DNA from 3 places in the Lactobacillus taiwanensis genome. Region 1 is predicted to be linked to each of the others. Evidence: predicted binding sites of a transcription regulator. Region 1 holds the regulator's gene; each other region holds the start of a gene.
What was found. Region 1 encodes Rex, which represses fermentation and respiration genes when NADH is low (regulators of the CRP and FNR family bind a similar motif). Its sites were predicted from a motif close to TTGTGAANTANTTCACAA; they were not measured.
Positions count from the first base shown of each region.

Region 1 (7,248 bases):
TGGTTAAACATATAAATATCAGTTCCTTGTTGCGCATTAACCTTGCTTGGACGAGGGGCAATGCCAAATTGATATTCTTTCTTCAAGCCTTGTTTTAGATATGCTTCATTAGCAGTTGAACCGATAAACATTGCTACCTTACCAGAATTAAATGGGGTAGACATATATTTTTCAGTACCAGCTTGCATGAAGTAGCCCTTACGAACCCCATCAGCGTAGTAGTCAATTACTTCTTTTGAATCTTTACCAGAAAAGTTAATCTTCTTAGTAAAGTTGATGCCTTTTTCCTTCATCCCCAACATATAGTAATTGTTTAAAGCATCAAAACCAGCCCCAGTTACTTGATGGTCACTCTTTTGATAGATCTTTTCAGAAGCAGACTTAAGCTCGCCCATTGTTTGCGGAACTTTGAGATTATATTGATCTAGTAAAGTCTTATTATAGAAAAGTACTTCAACTGACTTATTGAATGGGACTCCGTATTGAGTATTGTTAATTTTTGCGCCGTTCCAAAGTGCTTGCTTAATATTACTTTTAGCATAGGGACCCCAGCCAAGGTCATCATTTTTAACATAAGGAGTGAGGTCAACTAGCATTTTTTGCTTAGCGGCATTATACAACCATCCTGGATAAGCCTGGGTGATAGTCGGCAAATTATCAGGTGATTGCATTGTTGAGGAAAGCTTAGACTGAAGATCCGCATAATTACCGCCTTGGCTTTCAAGCTTGATCTTGATTTTTGGATTTCCTTTTTCAAAGTCCGCAGTCATCTTCTTGAGGGCTTTTTCAGAAGAACCGGTTAATGAATACCAAAAAGTTACCGTAGTATTCTTGGTAATCTTAGTCGGAATTTTGCTACTAGACTCCTTAGTTTGAGTCTTAGAGCATCCAACTGCTAAAAGTGCCGTTCCAATTGCGGCAAGAGTTAACATCTTTTTTCTAAATTTCATTTTTCTTCTCCCGTCAATTCATTTTGACAGGTACTATTTTAACATGAATTTAAAATTAGCCGAAAATTTTTAAAATAATAAAAAACCATCCCTCATCGGATGGTCAAAAATTATTCAAATTCATCTAATGCTTCTAAGGCATTTTCCCAGTCATTATTTGCTTGCTCTAGTTGTTCCTGAACAGCAGATAATTTTTCTTGAAGCGGACCGAGTTTTTCAAATGAAGCCGCAATATCAGGGTTGGCCATCTCAGTTTGAATTTCTTGCTCTTCTGTTTCCAGCTTTTCAATTCTAGCTTCTGCATCACTAACAGCGCGTTCTAACTTACGTTTTTGAGAATCGCGTGCCTTTTGTTCTTGGTAAGATAGTTTACCTTTATTTTGACTAGCCGATGAAGTAGTTTCAGTTTCTGCTTTTTGTGCTTCCGCTTCTTGAGCAGCTGCAGCTTGCTTAGCCTTTTCATCTAAATAGTAAGAATAATTACCATTATAGATCTTAGCATGACCGTTGCGAACAGAAATAATCTTGTTAGCTAATTCATTAATGAAGTAACGATCGTGAGAAACAAAGAGCAGGGTACCGTCGTAATTATCTAAAGCTTCTTCAAGCACTTCTTTAGCTTCAATATCTAAGTGGTTGGTAGGTTCGTCCATTAATAAGAAATTGTCTTTTTCAAGAGACAAAACAGTTAGAGTAAGTCGAGCCTTTTGACCACCAGATAATTGACCAACTGTCTTATCAATGTCTTCGGCAGTGAATAAGAAAGAAGCCAAAATAGAGCGGACATCTTTTTCAGGCATTGTCTTGTGACGGTCCCAAATCGTATCAAGAACAGTCTTTGAAGGATCTAAGCTTTGGAGCTCCTGATCATAATAACCAATATCTAAGCTTGCGCCATATTTAATTGAGCCATCTTTTGGTTCAAGTTTTTTCATAATGGTCTTGAGCAAGGTAGACTTACCAATTCCGTTAGGGCCGATAATAGCAACGCGGTCATTTTTGTTGACTTGGAAGTCGATATCAGAAACCATTACTTTATCAGGATAGCCGATAGTCAGATCCTTAGCGATCAGTACTTCTTTTCCAGAAGGACGTTCGCTAGTGAAGTTAATACGAACTTTTTGTTTATGCTTAGGTGGCTTAATTCGCTCCATCTTGTCTAAAACCTTACGTCTACTTTGAGCACGTTTAGTAGTTGAAGCACGAACTAAGTTCTTTTGGATGAATTCTTCTTCTTTTTTGATCTTTTCTTGTTGCTTTTCATAAGCAGCTTCTTGCTGGCTATCCATCAATTCGCGTTCTTTAACGTATTGGCTGTAATTACCCTTGAAAGTAGTCAGCTTGCCAAAGTTTAATTCAAAAATTTGATTAGCTAAGTGATCTAAGAAGTACTGGTCGTGAGAAACAGTAATAATTGCGCCTTGATAGTTTTTCAAGAATGCTTCTAACCAATCTAAAGTGTCTAAGTCAAGGTAGTTAGTAGGCTCGTCAAGTAATAATACTGGTGGCTTTTGCAAAAGCAATTTAACAAAAGCAAGTCTCGTCTTTTCACCGCCAGAAAGGGTGCCAATTACTTTATTCCAAGTATTTTCTTTGAAATTGAATCCGTTAAGAATACTTTTAATTTCAGCTTGGTAGGTAAAGCCGCCTTCTTGTTCAAAGTCGTAGGCTAATTGATCATAACGCTTGAGCAATTCTTCATCTTCGGGATGGTCGGCAATTTGCTCCTGCATTTTGGTGATCTTTTTATTTTTTTCAATTAAATCATTAAAAACAGTAAGCATTTCATCCCAGATTGTTTTTTCTTCATCGAGACCATTTTCCTGGGCGATGTAGCCGACTTTCAATCCCTTATTAATAGTAAATTGACCACTAGTTGGTTCTTGTTGACCAGTCATGATCTTTAATAAGGTAGTTTTCCCAGCTCCATTAGGTCCGACAAGACCGATTCTGGCATTGTCAGGAACTGAGAAAGAAATGTTACTGAAGATAGTATTGCCTCCAAAACGTTGTTCGAGGCCTTGAGCTTGTGCAATAATCATAATTATTTTTCTCCTAGTGCTTATTTTAACATAGTGAATCTTTTAAATTTTATGAAAATATGACCTTTGTGAAAATTGTTTCTTGATTTATCCTTAAAGAATGCCTATTATTAGTTTGATTAGTAAATATTTCACATTCGTATTTTATAAAAGAAAGAGGCCTCTTAATGGATGAAATTAAGATTCCTAAGGCTACTGCCAGACGCTTGCCGCTGTATTATCGCTATTTGATCTTTTTAAATGATGAAGGAAAAGAAAAGGTTTCTTCAACTGAACTTGCTGAAGCAGTTCAAGTTGACAGTGCTTCGATTCGTCGTGATTTTTCTTACTTTGGTGCTTTGGGTAAGCGTGGCTATGGCTATGATGTTAAGAACTTGCTTAATTTCTTTAAAAAGATTTTGAACCAAGATACTTTAACTAACGTTGCCTTAGTTGGTGTTGGTAATATGGGACATGCGCTTTTGAATTATAACTTCAAGCGTACTAATAATATCAGAATTAGCGCTGCTTTTGACATTAATCCTGAAATTACTGGAACAATTATGTCAGGTGTGCCAGTTTATGATATGAGTGAAATGAAGAAACAGCTTCGTGAACAACAAATTACGATTGCGATCCTTTGTGTACCACAAACAGCAGCACAAAAGACTGCCAATGAAATGTTTGATGCCGGAATTAAAGGAATTATGAACTTTACGCCGCTTCGTTTATCTGCTCCATCTAGCGTAAGAGTTCAGAATGTGGATTTAGCAACTGAACTTCAAACTTTGATTTATTTTTTAGACTCTGATAAAGATAAGAACAAAAAATAATCTACTATATTATAGTAGTTTTGCACAAGTTCATGTAGGCTTGTGCATTTTTTATGCACTTTTATTTGTAATCAGAGAGAAAATAATTTTAAGATAAATGCGCATAGAATTTTTAGAAATAAGGTAGATAAAATGATTAAAAAGATTGCAGTCTATTGTGGAGCGCGAACAGGCAACCGATCAGAGTATGCTAAGACAGCTTATGAATTTGGTAAGAAAATGGCAGAACATCAGATCGAATTAGTCTATGGCGGAGGTAAATATGGTTTAATGCGGGCAGTTGCAGACGGTGTTTTAGAAAATGGCGGCATTGTCCATGGCATTATTACTGAAGAATTAAAAGACCGCGGAGCAGCTTATGAGAAAGTACAAGATTTTCGCGTAGTTGAAAATATGAATAAAAGAAAAGACGTCATGATGGAGTTAGCTGATGGGATGGTGGCTCTTCCGGGCAGTATTGGTACTTTGGAAGAGATCAGTCAAGCTATTTCTTGGACAGCAATTGGTGATAATGCTAAGCCGGTGGCTTTCTATAATTATGATGGTTTCTATGATAATTTAGATAAATTACTCAAGCGGATGAATAAAGACGACTTTTTAGAAGATATTTATTTAGATGCAATTTATTTTGAAACTGATTTTGATAAAATTTTGCAGTTTATGAAAGAATACCAGGCTCCAGCTTATCGAGAATATTAATTTATTAAGCTAAAAATTAAAAGAAGTATGAACTAATTTTTCCCCCACATCTTTAGTTTCATGCTTTTTTTGACCGCTTGGAACTTTAAATTAACCGCTTAGTCAATTTCACTAGATTTTAATCTTATATCCATGTTTAATATAAATATCAAGAACGAAACAAGGAAGTGAGAATTGTGAAAGTTAAGCTTGAGCTTGATCCAGATCAGCAAGAGACAGAAATAACGATCCATGCTAAAAGTTTAACGCCTGAGGTAGAAAGAATTTATCATCAACTTCAAACTGATTCAGAACATCCTGATCAAATTGAAGGGATGATGGACAATACTTCCTATTATTTAAGTATTAACGATATTCTCTTTTTTGAAACAGACGCTAGGCAGGTAATGGCGCATACGACTAGGAATGCATATTTTGTTAAGTATAAATTATACGAACTAGAAAACTTATTAAATGGGCAGTTCATGCGAGTATCGAAATCGACGATATTAAATTTAGATCAGATTTATGCTGTTACTAAATCGATCTCTAATTGTCAGATTAAGTTTCATGATTCATATAAAACTGTCTATGTTTCAAGAAGATATTACCGAGATTTAAATGAGAGATTAAAAGAGAGAAGGGCATTATCATGAGAAAGGCCAGTTTTGGAAGAGTTCTTTGGGGGCTAGGTTTACTTGCGGCAGCTGCATTTTTAGTTTTAGATCAGCTCCACTTGATGCCACTAGAATTAGGTTTTTGGGCAATTTTTTGGACAATTGTATTTGGAGCAACTTTGATTACATCATTAGTTAATAAAAGTTTAGGAGGCAGTATTTTTTCAATTGCATTCCTATTAATTATTTATGCAAAACCTCTTCACATTGAGCGTATAGTTCCTTGGACAGTACTTTTAGCAGCATTTTTAATCTGGGGAGGTTTGAGATTAATTTTCAAGAAAAGCTGGAGACCGACTGTGATTATTAATGGTGAAAAAGTTAATGCTAATTGGTCAGACTTGAAGGCTCCACATAAATTTAAGGCTGAGCACGTATTCTCTGATACATCTAGTTCAGACAATGGTGACAATATCGTAATTAGTGAAAAGATGTCTTCTACTTCGCGTTACGTTCATTCGCAACACTTAGAAACGGTGACTGTGAATGTTTCAATGGGAGATGTTAATGTATATCTTGATTCAGCTAAGCCTGCTGGGGATGAAGTAGTTGCTAATATCAATATGTCGATGGGAGATATAAATATTTATATTCCAACTTCTTGGCGAGTTGATAATCAACTTGAACATAAATTTGGTGATTTTACTATTGAGGGTGATCAACCAGCAGAAGGGCCAACATTAGTACTTCAAGGTCGTGCTAACATGGGAGATCTTACTATTAAGAGAGTTTAGAACTAGAACAAGACAATCCATATTGAAATTTTAAATAAATATCCAAGTAAATTAGCACTTTTTAGCACTCTAGGTAAAAAGGTGCTAATTTTTGTGTCTAAATACTTGCTTTTCTTTTATAAACAATGTACTATCGTAATTGTAAGTTAGCACTTATGATATATGAGTGCTAAGTAATATAATTATAGATTTAAATTATGTACAGGAGGGACTAACGTGTTACAACCAATCGGTGATCGCGTGATCGTTAAAGTAAAAGACGAAGAAGAAGAAAAAGTTGGAGGCATTGTCCTGGCTTCTAACGCTAAAGAAAAGCCTCAAATGGGCGAAATTATTGCCGTAGGAAATGGTAAGCGCAACGCAAATGGCGACTTAATTCCTATGTCAGTTGCAAAAGGTGAAACTGTATTTTTTGATAAATACTCTGGCACTAACTTGAAGTACGAAGGCGAAAAGTACTTAGTTCTTCGTGAAAGCGACTTATTAGCTGTCGTTAAGTAATAAAATTTGAAATAAAAGGTGGCATATAATATGGCTAAAGAGATTAAATTTTCTGAAAATGCAAGACACTCATTATTAAAAGGTGTTGATAAATTAGCAGACACTGTTAAGACAACTTTAGGACCTAAAGGTAGAAATGTTGTTTTGGAAAAGAGCTATGGTGCTCCTGACATTACTAACGATGGTGTTACTATCGCTAAGAGTATTGAATTAGAAAACCATTTTGAAAACATGGGTGCAAAGCTTGTTTCTGAAGCTGCACAAAAGACTAACGACATTGCTGGTGACGGTACTACTACTGCTACTGTTTTAACTCAAGCAATCGTTCGTGAAGGTATGAAGAATGTTACTGCTGGTGCAAACCCTGTTGGTATTCGTCGCGGTATTGAAACTGCTACTAAGGCAGCTGTTGACGAATTACACAAGATTAGCCACAAGGTAAGTACTAAGGACGAAATTGCTCAAGTTGCTTCTGTTTCTTCAGCTTCAACTGAAGTTGGTAACTTAATCGCTGATGCAATGGAAAAAGTTGGTCACGATGGTGTTATTACTATCGAAGAATCAAAGGGTATTGATACTGAACTTTCAGTAGTTGAAGGTATGCAATTCGATCGTGGTTACTTATCACAATACATGGTAACTGACAACGACAAGATGGAAGCAGACTTAGACAACCCTTACATTTTGATTACTGACAAGAAGATTTCTAACATTCAAGATATCTTGCCATTATTACAAGAAATCGTTCAACAAGGTAAGAGCTTATTAATCATTGCTGATGATGTTGATGGTGAAGCTCTTCCAACTCTTGTTTTGAACAAGATCCGTGGTACTTTCAACGTTGTTGCTGTTAA
Region 1 is NZ_CP059276.1:461,918-469,165, forward strand. Features, by position in the region: gene H1A07_RS02210 (extracellular solute-binding protein) at 1-950, opposite strand, end outside; gene H1A07_RS02215 (ABC-F family ATP-binding cassette domain-containing protein) at 1,061-2,992, opposite strand; gene H1A07_RS02220 (redox-sensing transcriptional repressor Rex) at 3,160-3,804, shown strand; gene H1A07_RS02225 (LOG family protein) at 3,937-4,503, shown strand; gene H1A07_RS02230 (LytTR family DNA-binding domain-containing protein) at 4,680-5,138, shown strand; gene H1A07_RS02235 (LiaF transmembrane domain-containing protein) at 5,135-5,893, shown strand; gene groES (co-chaperone GroES) at 6,110-6,394, shown strand; gene groL (chaperonin GroEL) at 6,425-7,248, shown strand, end outside.

Region 2 (7,248 bases), 520 kb from region 1:
AGTCATCGCTGCAATACTAATGTAAAAATTAAGATAATACCGTTATATAAGTTTTTACTCGAACATAGTAGAAAGCAATAAAAAATACCGATTATCAAGATGGATGATAAATCGGTATTTTTATTAGTAAATTTTATCCTACTTAAAATTTAAAACCCATAAGAAGATAATAAATACTACAAATAGTACCCACATCATTGGGCTAACTTCTTTACCACGTTTTGCAGAAACCATACAAATTGGGTAAGTAATCATTCCTAATGCCAAACCGTCAGAAATTGAGTAGGTAAGTGGCATACCAAGTAAGATCAAGAATGCAGGCACTGCAATTTCTAACTTGTTCCAGTGAATGTGCGCAGTATTTTGTGCCATTAAAACCCCAACAATGATTAAGGCAGGAGCAGTTACTTGAGTAGTAAAGACTCCAAGTAGTGGACTAAAGATCATTGAGATTAAGAAGAAGAGAGCAACAAAGACAGCAGTTAAACCAGAACGTCCACCAACTGCAATACCAGCACTTGATTCAACAAAGGCACCAACAGGTGAAGTACCGAAGATTGAACCAAACATCATAGCAGTTGAATCAGCTGCGAGTGCTTTACCAACACGTGGCATTTTATTGTTTTTCATAAAGCCAGCTTGTTGAGCAAGACCAATTAAAGTACCAGCAGTATCAAAGAAAGTAACAAGTAAGAAGGTTAAAACGACAACCCACATTTGAAGTGAATTAATGTCCTTAACGTGGAAAATTGCTTGTCCAAAGGTTGGTGCAAGGCTTGGCGCTAAAGAAATAAACTTATGTGGTACAGCAATTTGACCAGTACAAATACCGAAAATTGATGCTGCAATCATTCCGATGAAAATTGCACCTGGAACGCCTAAGATCATTAAAATTACAGTAACGATTAAGCCAAAAATCGTGATCCAAACAAGTGGATTATGAAGTGATCCTAAACCAACTAAAGTCGACTTGTTAGCAACAATTAAACCACCATTTTGTAAACCGAGGAAGGCAATAAAAAGACCGATACCTGATGAAATGGCAAATTTTAAGTCTGAAGGAATTGAATCAATAATCTTTTCTCTTAACTTAAATAAAGTAATTAAAATGAAAATAATTGATGCAACGAAAACACTAGCTAACGCGGTTTCCCAGGATACTTTCATACCAATACATACTGTATAAGCAAAGAAGGCGTTAATACCTAAAGCAGGTGCTTCACCAATTGGATAATTAGCTACAATACCCATGATTGCTGTACCAAGAGCGGCAGCTAGGGCAGTAGCAGTGAAAACAGCTCCCGTATTCATGCCACTAGCACCAAGAACACTTGGATTAACAAAAAGGATGTAAGACATACTAATAAAGGTAGTTAGACCTGCAATGAATTCAGTTCTAATATTAGTTCCCAACTTTTCTAAATGAAAGTAGTTTTTTATAAAATTCATTTTGTCCTCCAGACATAATGTTCGTTTTTTAGCTTTAAATAAGCAACTTTTACAGTGTAGCATTCAAATAAATAAATGTAAACACGAATTTTAATTCGAGAAAGCGCTAAAAAAGCTATGTAGAGTGTTTAATTGGTACTTAGTGAATTATTTCATAATAGCTTTTATTTAATAAATAGATTAAACAGTCCTAAAATTAAGATAGATAGAAACCTACTGAATGATTGGAGGAAAATTTGATGACAACTTACTATAAGGGCTTTCCACAAAGTACTAGAGAAGAAAAATTACATATGGTTAATTTGAATGAACTAGAAAATGAAGCAAAATATGTAATACCAGAAGCAGCCTACTACTACATAGCTAGTGGAGCTGAAAACGAATGGACTTGGCGTAATAATACGCAGGCATTTAATCATTTTCAAATTGTTCCTCGTGCTCTAACTGGAATGCAGGATCCGGAATTAAATACTGAATTTTTAGGGATGAAGTTAAAGACTCCTGTTATGATCTGTCCAATTGCCTGTCATGGTATTGCTAATGCAGAAGCAGAAATTGATACTGCTAAGGGTGCAAAGGCTGCAGGTTCCTTGTTTGGAATGAGTACATATGCTAATAAGAGTGTTCAAGAGGTTCAAGCAGCAGTTGGAGATTCTCCTCGTTATATGCAGTTGTACCTAAGTAAAAATTGGGACTTTAATAAGATGGTAATTGAAGAATCTGTTAAAGCTGGTTTCACTGGTTTCTTCTTAACAGTAGATGCACTAGTTAGTGGTTATCGTGAAGCAAACTTGCGGACTAATTTCACTTATCCTGTACCACTTGCTTTCTTTAATGAGTGGAATGGCGGAAAAGGTGAAGGTCAAAGTGTTGCTCAAATGTATGCCTCCTCTGCACAAAATATTGGACCAGACGATATTCGGAAGATTAAGGAAATTGCCGATGTGCCTGTAATTGTTAAGGGTATTGAATGCGCAGAAGATGCAATGCTTGCAATTGGTGCTGGAGCAGACGGAATTGTAGTTTCTAACCACGGAGGACGTGAAGTTGACGGAGCTCCTGCTACAATTGATGTTTTGCCAGAAATTGCTAAAGCTGTTAAGAGTTATGACCACCGTGTTCCAATTATTCTTGATGGCGGTGTTCGTCGTGGTTCTCATATCTTTAAGGCATTAGCATTGGGTGCCGACTTAGTTGGTATTGGACGTCCATTCTTATATGGTTTAGCACTTGGTGGTGCCCAAGGTGTTCAATCAGTTATTGAACAATTGAATAAAGAATTGTTAATTGATATGCAATTAACTGGTTGTAAAACAATTGAAGATATTAAACATGCTAAGATTGATCATATTGACTATACAGCTGATTGGGGAATTTCTTCAACGAGTAAGAGTGTTATGAAGCCATATCCTGTTACTAAAGAAAATCAATTAACTGGTGAAGCAGCCGATGCCGTCAGCGGTGCTTCAAGACATTAGTTTAATGGGATGAATATATGAAAAAACTGCGATCCAACACGATCGCAGTTTTTGCTTTATTTAACTAAATTAGGTTTCCAATTTTCGTCAAGCTTACCCATTTCTTTGAGTTTAGCAACGATTTGGTTCAAGACTTCTTGACGATCTTCTTCACTAGCCATGAAGTCTAATTTATCACCATCAATAGTCATTTTTGGTGAATAATCATACTTCTCATACCATGGCTTGTAGTAGCGGAGCAGGCGCTTGTAATAGTCTTCTAAACTTGGATCATAACTCAATTGTTCATAATTACGACCACGTTTTTGAATACGTTTAAGCATGGTATCGTATGAAACATCGATATGGACAAGCAGATCAGGATTCTTTTTAGGCATCCGATCTAATTCACTCATCATATTATGTAGAAGTTCGTAATATGTATCTACTTCTTCTTTAGTTGCACGACCAATATCGGCATTCATTTGGAAGAAAAGTGCTTCTTCGTAGATAGAACGATCAAGTACGTTATTATCGTCAGTTAACGCTGCTTTAATACTTTGGAAGCGAGTATTTAAGAAATAAACTTGCAATAAAAAAGCGTACTTTTTGGGATTTTCGTAGAATAATGGCAAAACAGGATTATCGTCTACACTTTCATAAAAAGGATTAGTACCTAAATATTTAGATAGAATACCTGTTAGACTGGATTTTCCGGCTCCAATGGGACCACTTAATACAATAACTGTCATCACGTTCCTTCTATTCGTTAACTAGTTCAAATTACCTATCTCAGCAAGTTTTTGATCGATTGTGCTGATAACTTTCTTTCGTGCATCTTCATTGGCAACAAAGTCGTATTTATCACCATCAATCATCATCTTTGGGGATGCATTATATTTTTCATACCAAGGCTCATAATAGGATAAAAGACGTGCATAGTAGTCTTTTAGATCTGGATCAGTTGATAATTGCTCAAACTTCCGGCCCCGCTTTTGAATGCGATAAAGCATGGTATCAAGAGATACATGAATATAGATTAGAAGATCAGGTTTCTTACTTGGATTACCTGGTGCTTGTTCCATCATGTTCTCAAGTAAGCTGTCATAGATCTTAAACTCAGTAGGATCTGCAATACCACTATCAACATTCATTTTGAAAAATAAAGCATCTTCGTAAATGGAACGATCAGACACACTGTTGTGATCGCGAATAGCTTGGTTGATTTGAGCCAAACGGTGATTTAGAAGATAGGTATTTAAAAGAAAAGTATAGTGTGCCATGTCTTTATAATAAAGTGGCAAAATTGGGTTGTTATCTACGCCTTCATAAAAGGCTTGGGTGCCTAGATGTTCTGCAAGAAGACTGGTTAAACTGGATTTTCCGGCTCCAATAGGCCCGCTCAATACAATAACTGTCATCACGTTCTTTCTACAATATATAGTTTGCTTTAATAGTGTAATTCAATATCTGGTATGAAAACAAGTGGTTTTTTAATTTGCTATAAAAGAAAAAAGTCAAGCGAACACGCAAAAAAATCGCAAAAAAGAAAAAACGAACTAATCTAAAAAAGATTAATTCGCTAAAATAAACGGTTTTAAATGAGGATTAATTTCTGTATTTTGGATCAAGCTTTGCAGCAGCTACTTCGTCGCAAATAATTGTTACATCTGGGTGATCTTGTAAGATAGATGCAGGAACTTCTTCAGTAACGGGACCTTCGACTAATGCCTTAACAGCGTCTTGTTTTGATTCACCGAAAGCAAGTAGAACGATCTTTTTACTGTTCATGATTGATCTAATTCCCATACAAATAGCTTGACGAGGAACTTCGTCTTCATTATCGAAGAAGCGTGAGTTTGCTTTAATAGTACTTTCAGTTAATTGAACTTTATGAGTTAAGCTGCCAAAAGGAGTTCCCGGTTCGTTGAACGCAATGTGTCCGTTTCTACCAACACCTAAAATTTGGATATCAATAGGATTTGCAGCGATAATGTCGTTATAACGATCAACTTCTTCATCGATATCCTTTGCCATTCCATTTGGAATATAAGAATGTTTAAATGGCTTCTTATCAAATAAGTGCTTTTGCATGAAGTAGTGATAACTTTGATCATTATCTGGATGTAAGCCATAATATTCATCTAAGTTGATACTTGTCATGTCAGAGAAGTCTAGGTCGCTGTCGCACATATCGTCATACAGTGGAATTGGAGAAGAACCAGTAGCTAAACCTAAAACTTTGTCACCGTCTTCCATTCCCTTTTTAATAATTTCAAATGCCTTAGTGCCGCCTTCAATATTATCTTTAGTTACGATGATTTTCATAATATATACCTCCTCGTTCATTGGTCTAGTCCATTATAAAATATAAAATTGGTCTAGTCAAATTAAACCGCTAACATTTTTAATTTTATTTTTTTCTGCGGTAAAATCTAGGTGAGGTGAGAAGAGATGGAGAAGAGTTTTGAGGAAAGTAATCTATCAGGTTTAGGTATGGGAACTTGGGGAATTGGCGAAGACACTTCAAAGAAAAAAGATGAACTTGCTGCCCTTCGCTATGGCTTAGATCATGGAATTAAAGTAATCGATACTGCGGAAATGTATGGTGAAGGAAAAAGTGAAAAGCTAGTTGGCGAGGCGATTAGAGGCTATGACCGGAGTAAAATCTTTTTAATTTCGAAATTTTATCCATATCATGCTTCTCCAGAATTAGAGCGCCAAAGTTTAGAAAAAAGCTTAAAAAGACTAGGAACCGATTATTTAGATTTATATTTACTCCACTGGCGCGGAGATAAGCGTTTATCTGAAACGGTTCGGGGACTTAAAGAATTAGAAAAAGAAGGACTAATTCGTCATTGGGGTGTGTCAAATTTTGATGTGGCTGATTTAGAAGAACTATTTAGCGTTCCTGGCGGAAAAGACTGTTTTGCTAATGAAGATCTATATAATCTCTCTGAGCGAGGGGTAGAGTACGACGTCTTACCTTGGCAAGAAAAGCACGGCGTTGGCTTTATTGGATATTCTCCCTTTAATTCAGGTAAGGGTGATTCAATCAGAATTACTAATAATCTTAAGATTGTTGCTCGCGCTCACCATGTAACGCCGCATCAAGTGATGCTCGCTTGGACTTTGAGACATGGCAATGTTTTATCGATTCCTAAAGCAGGCACAGTTAAACACATGAAGGAAAATATTGCTGCTCAAGATATTAAACTAACTTCAGATGAAATAAAATTAATCGATAATGACTTTACGCAACCGACTGAAAAGATTCCGCTTGCGATGATATAGTTTGGAAATATTTATAAAATAAAAAAGATTGATTAACCACGTTACTAAAACGTTGGTTAATCAATCTTTTTGCTTTAAGAATTATTTTTTTACGATTTTATTTATATATCTTTATCAACTTTTCGAGATCTTCATTGATTTCTTTAATTTTTTTTGTGCACAATCAAAATGTTTATTTAAATTTACGAGTTCGTTATTCATCAGTTTAGCCAAAGCTTGTAAATCTTCGCTTTGGTTAGCAGCTGATTTTTGTGAATTAATAATAATCTTTGTAGCTCTATCTGGCAATTGTTTTGAACGATCTTGATCACAATGATTATGATAAGATTCATAAAATTTATCATCCTTTTTAGGTTTGAGATTGCGGAGAAAAATAATAAAAGCGGCTTTTGATTTATAAATAAGTTGATATTATGACTCTTTTAGCGATCATATAAATTTGGATAAATTAATTGCTGTTGAAACTTCTTTCTACTTTGATTTTCCCGTAGATGATTTTTTGCTTTGCTTTTTGAACTTGAATCCAAGTATGATATGACAGATTTCCTTGAACTAAGGAAATCCCATTGTTTTTAAGTCCATAACTCAGATTTTTACCAGCAGGAAACTTACCTTTGGCAGTTTCGTCAGCAAGTTTTTCTACTGCAAGGTCAGCACTCTTGATAACTGAAGTAAGGGTAAAATTGGAAGGCTGACCTCCCTTTGCTTGGTAATTTCCAAGTTTAGTTTGATCTTCATCTGAACCAATTACCCACACCTTTTGTTTTACAGGTTGTGCTTGATTAACCTCTTTGGCAGCTTTGAAGACTCCTTGACCACTTTTACCAGCAACTTGAAAAATCACGTCGGCTTTTTTATCATACATTTCCTGGGCAATATCGTGTGCTTTATTAACATCTGAAAAATTACCTACGGTTTGATTTATCACTTTAATATGTTTATGAAGTTTGTGACCAGTAGTGACTACTCCTTGGATAAATCCAGCTTTAAAAGTATTTAGTTCTTTACTATTTTGTCCTAAAACAATGCCAACCGTATTGCTTTTGGT
Region 2 is NZ_CP059276.1:1,838,943-1,846,190, reverse strand. Features, by position in the region: gene H1A07_RS09060 (NCS2 family permease) at 139-1,449, opposite strand; gene H1A07_RS09055 (alpha-hydroxy-acid oxidizing protein) at 1,689-2,927, shown strand; gene H1A07_RS09050 (deoxynucleoside kinase) at 2,984-3,658, opposite strand; gene H1A07_RS09045 (deoxynucleoside kinase) at 3,680-4,330, opposite strand; gene H1A07_RS09040 (glucosamine-6-phosphate deaminase) at 4,515-5,234, opposite strand; gene H1A07_RS09035 (aldo/keto reductase) at 5,361-6,200, shown strand; gene H1A07_RS09030 (BMP family lipoprotein) at 6,649-7,248, opposite strand, start outside.
Region 2: H1A07_RS09055 (alpha-hydroxy-acid oxidizing protein) is a predicted target of Rex. The motif match lies at 1,590-1,607, and genes of this name have one in related genera.

Region 3 (7,248 bases), 800 kb from region 1:
CCTACCCATGACCAGGTTGAAGGCGTGGTAAACACGCTGGAGGACCGAACCCACGTGAGTTAAAAATCGCGGGGATGAGTTGTGGGTAGCGGTGAAATTCCAAACGAACTTGGAGATAGCTGGTTCTCTCCGAAATAGCTTTAGGGCTAGCCTCGTGTGAATGATAATGGAGGTAGAGCGCTGTTTGGACTAGGGGCCCGTCAGGGGTTACTGAATCCAGATAAACTCCGAATGCCAGATATCAATGCACGGGAGTCAGACTGCGAGTGATAAGATCCGTAGTCGAAAGGGAAACAGCCCAGATCACCAGTTAAGGTCCCCAAATCTATGCTAAGTGGAAAGGATGTGGAGTTGCGTAGACAACTAGGATGTTGGCTTAGAAGCAGCCACCATTTAAAGAGTGCGTAATAGCTCACTAGTCGAGTGACGCTGCGCCGAAAATGTACCGGGGCTAAGCATAGTACCGAAACTGTGGATGCATATATTATATGCGTGGTAGGAGAGCGTTCTAAGTGCGGCGAAGTTAGATCGAGAGGACTAATGGAGCGCTTAGAAGTGAGAATGCCGGTATGAGTAGCGAAAGATAGGTGAGAATCCTATCCGCCGAAAGACTAAGGTTTCCTGGGGCAGGCTCGTCCGCCCAGGGTAAGTCGGGACCTAAGGTAAGGCCGAGAGGCGTAGCCGATGGACAACAGGTAGAGATTCCTGTACTGAAATTGTTCGATAAGAGCAAAGGAGGGACGCAGGAGGCTAATGACGCATGTTGCTGGAAATACATGTGCAAGCAGTAAGAAAAAGATGAGTCAAATGCTTGTCTTTAGATTTCAAGCTGTGACGCGGAGCGAAATAAAAGTAGCGAAGGTCATGATGTCACACTGCCAAGAAAAGCTTCTAGCCAGAACAATTTTACCCGTACCGCAAACCGACACAGGTAGTCGAGTGGAGAACACTCAGGTGAGCGAGAGAACTCTCGTTAAGGAACTCGGCAAAATGACCCCGTAACTTCGGGAGAAGGGGTGCTGATAGTAAAATATCAGCCGCAGTGAATAGGCCCAAACAACTGTTTATCAAAAACACAGGTATCTGCAAAATCGTAAGATGACGTATAGGTGCTGACACCTGCCCGGTGCTGGAAGGTTAAGAGGAGAGCTTAGCGAAAGCGAAGGTTTGAATTGAAGCCCCAGTAAACGGCGGCCGTAACTATAACGGTCCTAAGGTAGCGAAATTCCTTGTCGGGTAAGTTCCGACCTGCACGAAAGGTGTAATGATTTGGGCACTGTCTCAACGAGAGACTCGGTGAAATTATAATACCCGTGAAGATGCGGGTTACCCGCGACAGGACGGAAAGACCCCATGGAGCTTTACTGTAGCTTGATATTGAGTATTTGTTAAACATGTACAGGATAGGTAGGAGCCAGAGAAAGTAGGACGCTAGTCTTACCGGAGGCAATGTTGGGATACTACCCTTGTTTGATGGATCCTCTAACTCACAGAGCTGAGCGTTCTGGAGGACAGTGTCAGGTGGGCAGTTTGACTGGGGCGGTCGCCTCCTAAAATGTAACGGAGGCGCCCAAAGGTTCCCTCAGAATGGTTGGAAATCATTCGCAGAGTGTAAAGGTATAAGGGAGCTTGACTGCGAGAGGTACACCTCGAGCAGGGACGAAAGTCGGGCTTAGTGATCTGGTGGTACTGCATGGAAAGGCCATCACTCAACGGATAAAAGCTACCCTGGGGATAACAGGCTTATCTCCCCCAAGAGTTCACATCGACGGGGAGGTTTGGCACCTCGATGTCGGCTCGTCGCATCCTGGGGCTGAAGTCGGTCCCAAGGGTTGGGCTGTTCGCCCATTAAAGCGGCACGCGAGCTGGGTTCAGAACGTCGTGAGACAGTTCGGTCCCTATCCGTCGTGGGCGTAGGAAATTTGAGAGGAGCTGTCCTTAGTACGAGAGGACCGGGATGGACATACCGCTGGTGTACCAGTTGTCTTGCCAAAGGCATCGCTGGGTAGCTATGTATGGAAGGGATAAGCGCTGAAAGCATCTAAGTGCGAAGCCCCCCTCAAGATGAGATTTCCGATGCGTAAGCAGTAAGACACCTTAAAGACGATGAGGTAGATAGGCTAGGAGTGGAAGCATAGTGATATGTGGAGCGGACTAGTACTAATCAGTCGAGCACTTGACCAAAGCTCAAAGGTTTAGAGCAGAAGATTATATTCAGTTTTGAGTGTAAAAGCTCAAGAAAGAGTACGGTGGCGATGGCAAGAAGGATACACCTGTTCCCATGCCGAACACAGAAGTTAAGCTTCTTAACGCCGAGAGTAGTTGGTGGGAAACTGCCTGCGAGGGTAGGTAGTCGCCGTGCTCTTTTTTAATATTCCGGCTTAGCTCAGTTGGTAGAGCACCTGACTGTTAATCAGGTTGTCGTCAGTTCGAGTCTGACAGCCGGAGTTTAAAGGATAGAGAAAAGGGAAGAATGAAGTGAAGACTTTATTCTTCCTTTTTCTTTGTATAGTTTTTATTTTTGATATTAAAAAAGTCTCTAGTTAAATAAAACTAGAGACTAAAAAATCAATTTGTCTTTTTTTGTATAAAATGCGTAATGCAAACTAAGATTATAAAGATGATCCCTGCACTTATCATTGGAATACGGTAATTTGGAAAAATTAGTAATACAATAATCATCGAAATAAAGAAAAGCAATACTGCTAGATCAGATAAAGGATAAAGTGGCATTTTAAATGAAGGGAGCTCCAGTTTAGGCGTTTTCTTTCTATATGTCATATGGGTAATAATCATTATCGACCAAATTACTAAGAACATACTTGTTGCTGTTGCAGAAATAAATGTGAAAGCGTCTTTTAAAAAGAAATTTAATAATGGAGCTAATGCAATTAAAATTGTTGAAAATATTAAAGCGTTTTTAGGTAATTGACGATGGTTTAATTTCCCTAAATGCTTACTTATCTTATTCTTACTCTTATAGTTTATTGAAAATAATAAGCGGCCAGCGCTATAGATAAAACTATTAGTTGATGAAATAGCAGCACTTATTACCACGAAATTAATAATGGAACCTGCATTTTTAATTCCAGTTGCACCTAATGCTTGAACAAATGGTGAACTGGATGTTGAAACTTTATCCCACGGTATAGCCAATAAAATACTAAGAATTGCTAGAACATAGAATAAAATAATTCTAACTGGTAATTGATCGATTGCACGAGTAATAGTTTTTTTAGGTTCTTTAGCTTCAGCCGCAGTTAATCCAATTAGTTCAACGCCAATGAAACTAAAAATTACCATTTGAAATCCTAATAAGAAACCTTTTGGTCCCTTTGCAAATATACCTCCATCGACTACCATATTTTGCCAACTTACATGACCGTACTTGGTTGTTCCATTTGTAATCAAGAGATAGAACATAAGAATAACGAATGCAATGATAGTAACAATTTTTATAATTGCAAAACTAAATTCGAGATTTCCAAAAACACGGGCTGAGATAAGATTAATTGCTAGTAAAACCAATAAAGTAATTAATCCCGGAATCCAACTTTGTAGGTGTGGCCACCAATACTGAAAATAAATTCCTAAAGCAGTAATTTCTGCCATGGCCAATGTCAGCCAACTGAACCAATATAAATATCCAGTTGTAGTTCCAACACTCTTTCCAAGATACTCGCTAATAAAATCAATATAAGTATTTTTATTAATATCCGAGAGTATCAATTCTCCTAATGCTCTCATTAAAAGAAAGAGAAAAAAACCTACTAGACAGTAAATAAAAATTACAGCAGGACCTGCTAATTCAATACTGTTGCCGACACCTAGAAAAAGCCCAGTTCCAATTGTCCCTCCCAACGCAATTAGTTGAATATGGGCATTCGTTAAACTACGTTTCATAGTTTTAACCTCAGATGATTCTGAGCTATTTTTTGACATTAAAATATAAAACTCCTTTCATAGTTTATTAAAATTTTAACATAAAAATCTATGATAACTGCTAAATTGTATAGTTTTTAATATTTTTTATAGGATTTGAGTTAAGAAATTAGTTGTGAAATATTTTTCAATATTAGTAAAAATGAAATCGTTAACATTACTGAAAATAGTTATTTCTTACTTTTAATCATATTGTGAATTTGTAAAAAAGTGCACAAAGTCATTTACAAACGTTTAAGAGAGGCGCTATACTGTGATTGTTCATAAAAAATGCCTAGATTTCCGAGTAGGAGGCCCAATAGATGGTGCAAGATAAAAAGGCTGAAAAAGAAAATAAAGCAATCGATGTAAATAAAATGATTAATAGCTATGTTGAAAAGGCACATAATGCCTTGGATGAAATGACTAATTTTAATCAAGAACAAGTTGATAAAATTTGTGAGGCTATTGCAAGTGCTGGTGAACAAAACAGTTATTTGTTAGCTAAGATGGCAGTTGAAGAAACTGGCCGTGGAGTAGTGGAAGATAAGACTATAAAAAATATGTTTGCTAGCGAAAATATTTGGAACAGTCTTCGTCATGAAAAAACGGTTGGCGTGATTGAAGAAGATAAAGAAAAGCAATTAATTAAAATTGCAGAACCAAAAGGTGTTATAGCTGGTGTAACACCTGTTACTAACCCAACTTCAACTGTAATTTTTAAGGCTATGCTTGCATTAAAGACTAGAAATGCTATTATTTTTGGTTTTCACCCACAAGCACAAAAGAGTTGTGTTAAAACTGGTGAAATTATTCGTGAAGCCGCAATTAAAGCCGGTGCTCCTAAGGATGCTATTCAATGGATTGAATATCCTAGCCTTGAAGCAACTAGTACGTTAATGAACCATCCAAACGTTCAAACTATTTTGGCTACTGGTGGTCCTGGAATGGTTAAGGCTGCTTATTCATCAGGAAAACCTGCTATTGGTGTGGGTCCTGGTAATGGTCCATCATATATTGAAAAGACTGCAAATATTCCGGAGTCTGTATATGATATTGTTTTATCTAAGACTTTTGATAATGGAATGATTTGTTCTTCTGAAAACTCTGTTGTAGTAGATGAAGATATTTACAATAAGGTAAAGGAAGAATTCAAGTCTTGGAATTGTTACTTCTTGAAGCCAGATGAAATTAAGAAGTTTGAAGAGAAATTCATTGATCCTAAGAGAGGAACAGTTGCTGGTCCTGTTGCAGGTCGTTCTGCTTATCAAATTGCAAAATTATGTGGTGTAGATGTACCAGAAGATACTAAAGTAATTATCGCTGAATATAAGGGAGTAGGTAAAAAGTATCCTTTATCTGCTGAAAAACTTTCTCCAGTATTTACTATGTATAAAGCTAAGGATCACGAAGATGCTTACAAGATTTGTACTGATCTTCTAAACTATGGCGGTCGTGGTCATACTGCTGGTGTTCATTCTCAAGATGAAAAAGTAATTGATGACTTTTCAATGAAGATGGATGCATGTCGTATTTTGGTAAATTCTCCGGCTTCAGTTGGTGGTGTTGGTGATCTTTACAATAATATGCTTCCTTCACTTACTTTAGGAACTGGATCTTATGGTGCAAACACATTCTCACATAATATTGGTGCTAGAGACTTGCTAAACATTAAGACAGTTGCAAAACGTCGTGACAATATGCAATGGATTAAGGTACCGAAGAAAACTTATTTCGAACATAATGCGGCAAATTATCTAAAGCATATGCCAGATGTTGAAAGATTTTTCATTGTGACTGATGAAGGCGTAGCAAGTAAATATATTAATGAAATTACTGATATCATTAGTCAACGTCGTGGTAAAAAGAGCTATGAAGTTTTTCAAGCAGTAACTAAAGATCCAGATACCGATATCATTGCTGATGGAGTTCATAGAATGAATATCTTTAAGCCTGATGTAGTTATTGCTGTTGGTGGTGGCTCAGTAATGGATGCTGCCAAGGCAATGCGTTTATTTTATGAAAATCCAGATATGAGTTTTGAAGATGCTTATTCAAAATTTCTAGATATTAGAAAAAGAACAGTAAGATTTCCAAAATATAATGCCATTCAATTAGTATGTATTCCAACTACTTCGGGTACTGGTTCAGAAGTATCTCCATTTTCAATTATTAAAGATACTAAAACGGGTATTAAACATACTCTTTGTGATTATTCTTTAAATCCAGATGTTGCAATTGTTGATGACCAATTTGTAGAAACTATGCCTAAAGAATTGATTGCTCGTTCAGGGTTTGAAGCATTAGCTCATGCAGTTGAAAGTTACGTTTCAACAATGGCCACTGACTTTACTCGTGGTTGGTCAATGGAAGCTATTAAATTGATTTTTGAAAACTTAGAGAAGTCATATAATGGTGATCAAAGTGCAAGAAGTAGAATGCACAATGCTGCTACCCTGGCTGGTATGGCATACGCAAATGCATTCTTAGGAGTAGGTCATGCAATTGCTCATACTGAATCATCTGAATTTGGTGTTCCAAGTGGCTTAAGTGATGCAATTGCAATGCCATATGTAATTAAATTTAATTCTAAGAAGCCTAGAAAACTTGCTATGCGTCCGCATTATTCAACTTTTAGAGCAGATAAAGATTATGCAGAAATTGCACGTAGTTTAGGTTTAAAGGGAGACACTACTCAAGAATTAGTTGATGCCTTAATTAAGAAGGTTGTTGAACTAGGTCATGGCGTAGGAATGAAGTTAAGTCTTAAAGCTAATGGAGTTAATGAAACAGATTTCAATAATAAGATTGAAAATATGGCTATTGAAGCTTATGGTGATCAAAATGTTGTAACTAATCCTTCTGCTTTATTAATTAGTGAAATTAAGGGATTAATGAAAGAAACTTATGCAGGAAAGGGAATTGAAGCTTAACTCTTTTTCTCATACCTCATTTGAAATATTAATATGAATTCGCACATAAAATGTGTCTGGGAAAAAACTAACTCCTAGACCATAAAAAAGAACGATGATTTCCATTTGGATTTCATCGTTCTTTTTCTATACTTTTAGTTTCTTCCTTGATATCATCAAATCACCACAAAATAAAAACAAAAAGGTGGAAACTAGTATGTACAAAGATTATAACACAGGTCAAATTGCTTTAACACTCAATTTAGATTTTGCCATTCCCAGCAATCACTTAGCTAATGCTATCAGCTGGTTTGTGGATTCAATTCTAGAAGAGTATTTTCAGGCAGAAAGATTGAGCTGATGCTTTTGGCTGACCAGCAAAAGATTTCATATCATACTATCAATAACTTCAGAT
Region 3 is NZ_CP059276.1:1,559,728-1,566,975, reverse strand. Features, by position in the region: rRNA gene H1A07_RS07600 (23S ribosomal RNA) at 1-2,184, shown strand, start outside; rRNA gene rrf (5S ribosomal RNA) at 2,246-2,362, shown strand; tRNA gene H1A07_RS07590 (tRNA-Asn) at 2,376-2,448, shown strand; gene H1A07_RS07585 (amino acid permease) at 2,569-3,942, opposite strand; gene adhE (bifunctional acetaldehyde-CoA/alcohol dehydrogenase) at 4,245-6,854, shown strand; partial or broken gene H1A07_RS07575 (transposase) at 7,051-7,248, shown strand, end outside.
Region 3: adhE (bifunctional acetaldehyde-CoA/alcohol dehydrogenase) is a predicted target of Rex. The motif match lies at 4,056-4,073, and genes of this name have one in related genera.